DNA from 2 places in the Nocardioides hungaricus genome. Region 2 is predicted to be linked to the other one. Evidence: riboswitches for the same ligand, from Rfam matches in the RefSeq annotation. Region 2 holds a riboswitch; the other holds the start of a gene.
The links. Region 2 has a riboswitch for thiamine pyrophosphate ahead of thiE (thiamine phosphate synthase). Riboswitches for the same ligand answer to the same signal wherever they lie in the genome.
Positions count from the first base shown of each region.

Region 1 (3,398 bases), on a different contig from region 2:
GCGCCCGCCGGCCCGGGAAGGTACGGCGGTGCAGCAGGTGCGCGGCCGGGACCCCGAGCAGCAGCGAGACCGCCGTACCCAGCGAGGCGGACCAGACCGTGAACCAGACGACCCGGCGCACCCGCGGCCGGGCGAGCACCTCCACGACCGCGCCCGGGTCGAGGGCCCCGCCGACGACGAGGCCCTCGGAGATCATCCCGGCGACGGGCAGCACGAAGAACACGCCGAGGACCGCGAGCGGCACGGCGGCGAGCCCGACGAGCGCCAGCATCCGCCTCATCGGGAGGTGATGTCGCTCCACGTGCGCAGCCACTCGTCGCGGTTCTCGCTGATCGCGGCCGGGTCGACCTCCCACGGGTCGGCCGGCTGCCGGGCGAACCTCGCCCACTCGGCCGGCAGCTCGACCGAGGAGTCGACCGGGAAGACGTACATGCTGCTCGGCAGCGCGGCCTGCACGTCCGGGCTCAGCAGGAAGTCCACCAGCGCCCGGGCGCCGTCTGGGTTCTCGGCGCCGGCCAGCACGCCGGCGTACTCCACCTGGCGGAAGCAGGTGTCGAGCAGCGCGCTCGTGGTCGACTTCCCGCCGGCGACGGTGAACGCCGGCGAGGAGTCGTAGGAGAGCACGATCGGCCGGTCGCCCTTGCCGCCGCCCTGGGTGAAGTCGACCTGGTAGGCGTCCGACCACCCCTCGGTCAGCCGGGCGCCGTTGGCCATCAGGTCGGCCCACCAGCCCTGCCAGCCGTCCTCGCCGTACGCCGCGATCGTGGCGAGCAGGAACGCCATGCCCGGCGAGCTCGTGGCCGCGCCCGGGGTGACGAACAGGTCGCGGTACGCCGGGTCGACGAGGTCGTCGAGGGACGCCGGCGGCGCGAGGTCGCGCTGCGCGAACCAGGTGTCGTCGACGTTCACGCACACGCTCGCGTTGTCGACCGGCGTGAGCGCCCGCTCCCCGTCGTCACCGTCGCCGGGCAGCAGGTACTCCTCCGCGCCCGCCGGCAGCTCCGCGGCGTACGGCGCGAAGACCCCCTCCTCCAGCGCGCGCGACGCGAACGTGTTGTCGACGCCGAACGCGACGTCGCCGAGCGGGTCGTCCTTCGTGAGCACCAGCTTGTTGGTGAGCACGCCGGCGTCGCCCGAGGCCCGGATCACCAGCTGGTAGCCCGACTCCTCCTCGAACTGCTTCAGCAGCCTCTTCGGCAGCTTGAACGACTCGTGCGTCACCAGCACGACCCGATCCGAGGCGGGCGCCCCGTCCGCCGTGTCGTCGCCGACCGTCGAGCAGCCCGCGACCAGCGCTCCCGACAGCACGAGGGCAGGCACCAGTACCTGGATGTTTCGCAACTCCGACTCCCTTCGCCGGTGCTAACCGGAGCAGGTTCGTAGGGTCGACGCGCTCGCTGGCGTCCTCTCAGCCGATTGCCTCGGCTCCCCTGTCTGACTCGTCGAGTCTAGTGGTCCCCGCCGGACTGCGTGCGGGGGGACCGACCTTCGCGGCTCAGGCGTTCGTGAGGGCGCGGAGTGGGCAGTCGCACGTCAAGAGAGGCGACAAGGCCCCGCGCCGACGAAACGAGCCGACGAGGAGCGCGTCCTCGTCGTCGTTGCTCGATGGAGGAATGACCAGACCGGCCTCGGGCTGGTGTTGAGATGCGCGAAGGATCGCACGGCTGCCAGCGCCAGACTGTGCATCCACGGAGAGCCAATCGACCCGCTGGAGAAAGTAGCTCCTGCCCTGCCGTCCGCCTCAGTCGTCTGTGGGCGCGAGAGCGGTGGCCAATGAGCCCAGAACGGCATGGTGATGGCGCGTTGTTCGCAACCGTCGCCGCTGCTGGCGTGACGGCGGGGGTCCTGGCCGACTGCGCGCGGGCCCGCCTCAGCGAGCCGGGACGCCGAGCTCGTCGAGTAGTGCGAGCACGCGGCGCTCGATCTCGTCCCGGATCGGGCGGACGTCGGCGACGTCCTGGCCGGCCGGGTCGTCGAGCTTCCAGTCCTCGTACTGCTTGCCGGGGAAGTAGGGGCAGGCGTCCCCGCAGCCCATCGTGACGACGACGTCGGCGGCCTGCACAATCTCGTCGGTCCAGGGCTTGGGGTACTCCTGAGCGATGTCGATGCCGCGTTCGGCCATCGCGCCCACCGCGGCGCGGTTCACCTGCTCACCCGGCTCGGATCCGCCGGACCAGGCGACGGCGCGGTCGCCGGCGTGGTGGTTGAAGAACCCGAGCGCCATCTGGGAACGGCCGGCGTTGTGCACACACAGGAACAGCACGACCGGCTTCCCGTCCCCGCCCTTGCCCTCCACCTTGGCCATCGCCTGCAGCCGCTGCTTGGCGAACCGCTCGGCCAGTAGCGGAAGGAAGTTGACGAGGGTGGCCTTGCCGGCGAACTGGTCGTAGGAGGTGTTCAGGAAGCGCTCGATGGTCTCCTCGTTGAAGGTGCCGTCGAACTCCTGGGCGAGCCGGGCGGCGGCGGTCTTCAGTGCAATCTGCTGGTCGAGGGTGATCTGGGAGTTGGCGGGGGTGCTCACCGGTCGGCTCTCTCGTCGGTTGTGCGGTGCATGATCGGATGGTCAGGAGGCACGGTTGAGTAGGGGGGCGAGCAGGCGCACGCGAGCGGCGAGCTCGTCGTAGGCGCGGTCGAATGCCGCCTTCGTGCCGAGACCCACCGGGTCGGGGATCGACCAGTGGAGCTGGACGGCGGTCCCGAGTTCCTCGTGGGCAAGGTCGCAGACCGTGACGACCAGATCGCCGTCGCTGGCCACCGTGTCGAGATGTTGCGGCCGCACGTCGGGCAGCTCGAGGTGGTGCCGCCGCGCGGCCGCCACCGCGCCGGGGGCGATGCGCTCGGCGGGGTGGGTGCCAGCCGAGGCCGCAGGTATCGGGCTCTCCTCACGCCACATCGCCGCCGCCAGGTGGGAGCGGGCTGTGTTGGCGGTGCAGACGAACACGATCCGCTCCGGAGTCTCGATGGTGGGGGAGCCGAACGGCTCGAAGGCACGACGGACCAACCGCCAGTAGCTACGTCGTCCGTCTCCCTCGGAGCGGTGTCGCTCGATCAGTCCGGCGGTCTGCAGGATCTTGAGGTGGTGGGCGAGCAGGTTCGACGCAGTGCTCAGCCGGTCGGACAGCTCGGTGGAGGCCGCGTCGCCCATCGCCAGGAGATCCACGATCCGCAGGCGCGTGGGATCGGCGAGCGCGGCGTACACCCCCGCTCGTCGCTCTACGTCCGCGATTCGCTCAACTTTCATTGCCTCAAGTTTGACTGAGCAATCGAGGTGCGGTCAAGATGTCCGCCGTGAGCACACCTGGGCTCGACCCCCTGCCCCGCCGGCTTCTCGCGGAGTTCCTCGGCACTGCGCTCCTGGTCGCCGTGGTCGTCGGTTCCGGCATCGCCGCCGAGACGCT
Region 1 is NZ_BAAGRO010000003.1:1,074-4,471, reverse strand. Features, by position in the region: gene ACYVKX_RS01045 (ABC transporter permease) at 1-280, opposite strand, end outside; gene ACYVKX_RS01040 (thiamine ABC transporter substrate-binding protein) at 277-1,320, opposite strand; TPP riboswitch at 1,332-1,442, opposite strand; gene ACYVKX_RS01035 (arsenate reductase ArsC) at 1,871-2,521, opposite strand; gene ACYVKX_RS01030 (metalloregulator ArsR/SmtB family transcription factor) at 2,564-3,241, opposite strand; gene ACYVKX_RS01025 (aquaporin) at 3,289-3,398, shown strand, end outside.
Region 1: another riboswitch for thiamine pyrophosphate. It lies ahead of ACYVKX_RS01040 (thiamine ABC transporter substrate-binding protein); the one in region 2 lies ahead of thiE (thiamine phosphate synthase).

Region 2 (3,398 bases):
GGGCGCTGAGGCATCCCGCCGTGTTCGGCAGGATGCGCACACCCAGCGCCCGGAGCATGTCGAGCAGCCCGCCGCGCTCGGTGTCGGAGGTGCGCCGCACCGAGACGGTCACCAGACCGGGCCGGGCCGCCTCGACGATCTCACCCACGAGGCTGGTGCTGGTCAGACCCCCGGTGCCGATCCACAGCCGCCCGGGGAGGTCGATACCCGCCACCCGCATCCCAGTCACCCGCCCTGGTGGGCGGTGACGACCTCCACCGCGTCGTTCTCCGACAACCGAGTGTCGTGCCACGCCGCCGCCGGAACCACGGCGCCGTTCAGCGCGACTGCCACCCCTCGCGCGGACGGCACGAGGCTGTGCAGGGTCGCCTCCTCCTCCACCACCCGCGGTGTCCCGTTGACCTTGATGTTCATGGCACGACCACCCTTCCGTGAGGTGCCGGCGTGAGACTTCCGGAGCCGTACGACGAGAACCGGCTCGGCACGAACCGCCGCACCGTGGCTGGTACGTCACCACCTTCGACGTAGGCCCGCACGGCCCGAGCGGTCACCGGAGCCAACAGCACGCCACCGCGGTAGTGGCCGACAGCCAGCACCTGGCGCACGGGTCCGACCGCGGGGTGCGGTCCGATCAGCGGCCCGTTGTCGGGGGTGCCGGGGCGATGCCGGGCGGTGATCTCGACGACTTCGGCGCTCTCCAGCCCGGGGACGAGGGTGCGCGCGGCGTGCAGCAGCCGCACCACCGCCCCGAGCGTCGCCACCGGCTCCGAGGCATGCTCCTCCTCGGTCGCACCCACCACGACCTCGCCGCCCGCCCGCGGCACGACGTACACCGTCTCGCCGTGCACCCGCGCGCGCAGGACCCGGGACGGCCGGTCGGCCCCCCGCAGCCGGATCGTCTCTCCCCGGACCGGTCGGACCTGCGGCACCAGGCTTCGGGCCTCGGCCCCGGTCGCGACGACCACCGCGTCGCAGCCGAACTCGGTCCCGTCCGCGAAGGCGACTCCCCCGTCGAGCACCGTTGCCCGGGCACGGACCACCCGGTCACCCAGCAGGCACAGGAGGGCCTCGGCGACCAGGCGCGGGTTGACGTTGTGATCCTCGGGAAGCAGGGTCGCGCCGGCGACCCGCGACAAGGTGGGCTCGTGCGCGCGTGCCTCTCGCCGGTCGAGCTCCTGGAAGGCGATGCCTTGGGTCGCGAGGACCTCGAGCGTGCGTCGCATCTGCTGCAGGTCGTCGTGGTCCTGCCCCACCAGCAGCGTGCCCGCGGTGCGCAGGTCGATGTCCACGCCGGAGGCGGCCTGCAGTCGAGCCGCGTACTCCGGCCACAGTCGCGCAGAGGCGACGCCGAGCCTGAGCAGGTCGGTCTCACCGTGCCAGGCCTCACCGGCCGGGGCGAGCATCCCGGCCGCCGCCCGGGTGGCGCCGCCGCCCGGGTCGGGATCGAACACCCGCACGTCGTGCCCGCAGCGCACTAGCTCCTCCGCGCAGGCGAGACCGACTATGCCGGCACCGATCACCCCCACCCTCATGCGAGCGCGATGGCGTCGACGAGTCCTCTCGCGGCGATGGCGGGCTGAGGTGATCGACAGATGGCCGACGCCACCGCGACCCCGTAGGCCCCGGCCGCCATCACCTCGGGCACGCGCTCGGCGTTGATGCCAGAGATCGCGATCGCCGGCAGGACCCGAGCCGCATCACGCAGCGTCTCCAACCCGATCGGGTTGGGGAGACCGCTCTTCGTGGTCGTGGGATAGACGGGCCCAACACCCACGTAGTCGGCGCCCTGCGCCTTCGCCTCACGGGCCTGATCGGCGTTCCGGCAAGTGCCGCCGACGAGGAAACCCTGCGGTGCCAGGCGTCTCGCCGCGGCGACGGGGACGTCATCACGGCCGAGGTGGACACCGTCCGCGCCGGCGGCAAGTGCGAGGTCGACGCGGTCGTTGACGATGATGCGCACCGAGGTCCCGGCAAGGCGATCCACGAGGATGCGGGTGAACGCGACAATCTGACGGTCCGACAGCGACTTCGCCCGGACCTGGACCGCGTCGACGCCCTGGCGGACCACGGCCTCCAGCACGGCGATTGCTTCGTCGTCGTACGACCCGAAGTGGGTGATGCAATGAATGCGCGGTAGCACGTCGCTCCTCACTTCCTTCGCCGGCATTACCCGGATCAGGTTCGACGGTCAGAGCGGCTCCAGCCCCATCTCAGCCCGATGCCTCGGGCTCCCGTGTGGAATGCGACGATCGTAGCAGCCGTGCAAGCTCTCTCGGAAGGAGGTCAGCCGGACGGCACAGCCGTCCCGCATTTTGCGTGACAACCACGCCGACCCGCGGTGAGGCCAACCAGTGAGCTGAGCAGGTCAGAGCCCGGCGACGTCGCCGATCAGGATGATCGCCGGCGGGCGTACCTTCTCGGTCTCGATCGACTTTCCGAGCTGACCCAAGGTCGTGCGGATGACCCGCTCGCTCGCCAAGGATCCGTCCATGACGATGGCCGCGGACTGGCCGGCGTCGCGTCCGCCAACGATGAGGGTCTGGGCGATCACAGCGGCGTTTTGGACGGCCATCATCAGGACGATCGTGCCTCTTGATGCGGCCAGGGCGTCCCAGTTGACGAGACTTTCAGGGTGGCGGGGCGGTACGTGTCCTGAGACGACGGTGAAGTCGTGGACGACACCTCGGTGTGTGACGGGAATTCCCGCCAGCGCTGGTACGGAGATGGACGAGGAGAGGCCGGGGATGACACGGACCGGGACCCCGGCTTGTTGCAGGTGAAGCACCTCCTCGAACCCTCGGCCGAAAACGTGGCTGTCGCCTCCCTTGAGGCGGACGACCCTCTTTCCGGCTCGCGCCCGGTCGAGCAGGACGGCGTTGATGTCTTCTTGGGCGGTGAACCGGCTGCGCGGGAACTTGGCGACGTCGATGAGCTCCACATCGGGAGCGAGCCTTGCAAGCAACTCATGAGACACCAGCCGATCGGTCACGACGACATCCGCGCCGAGCAGCGCCTTGAGGCCAGCGATCGTGATGAGGTCCGGGTCGCCTGGGCCGGCGCCGACGAGTGTGACTCCGGCGGAGGAGGCTGGGTCAAGGCAAAGGGCTTGGTCAGGCATGAGCGTCATTGTCCAAGCCAGGTGAGGTCATCGTCGATGCGGGCCACGGCGCCGCTGGGGACGTCGACCCACGGTGCTTCGTGTGGCTTCATGCCTTGGAGGTACGCGACGGCGGACCGTATCGCGTCCCCGTGCGACACGAGGACGGATACGGAGCCGCGGTCGAGGTCGCCGAGCACAGCACCCATGCGGTCGTACACGTCCATGAGCGACTCGCCACCCGCGATCGGTTGCGTCGGGTCCGACCAGTCGAAGGTCTCCGCTGCGGCCCAGGTCTCCT
Region 2 is NZ_BAAGRO010000026.1:136,641-140,038, reverse strand. Features, by position in the region: gene ACYVKX_RS11710 (beta/alpha barrel domain-containing protein) at 1-220, opposite strand, end outside; gene thiS (sulfur carrier protein ThiS) at 226-414, opposite strand; gene thiO (glycine oxidase ThiO) at 411-1,532, opposite strand; gene thiE (thiamine phosphate synthase) at 1,529-2,167, opposite strand; TPP riboswitch at 2,136-2,245, opposite strand; gene cobA (uroporphyrinogen-III C-methyltransferase) at 2,366-3,118, opposite strand; gene ACYVKX_RS11685 (histidine phosphatase family protein) at 3,124-3,398, opposite strand, start outside.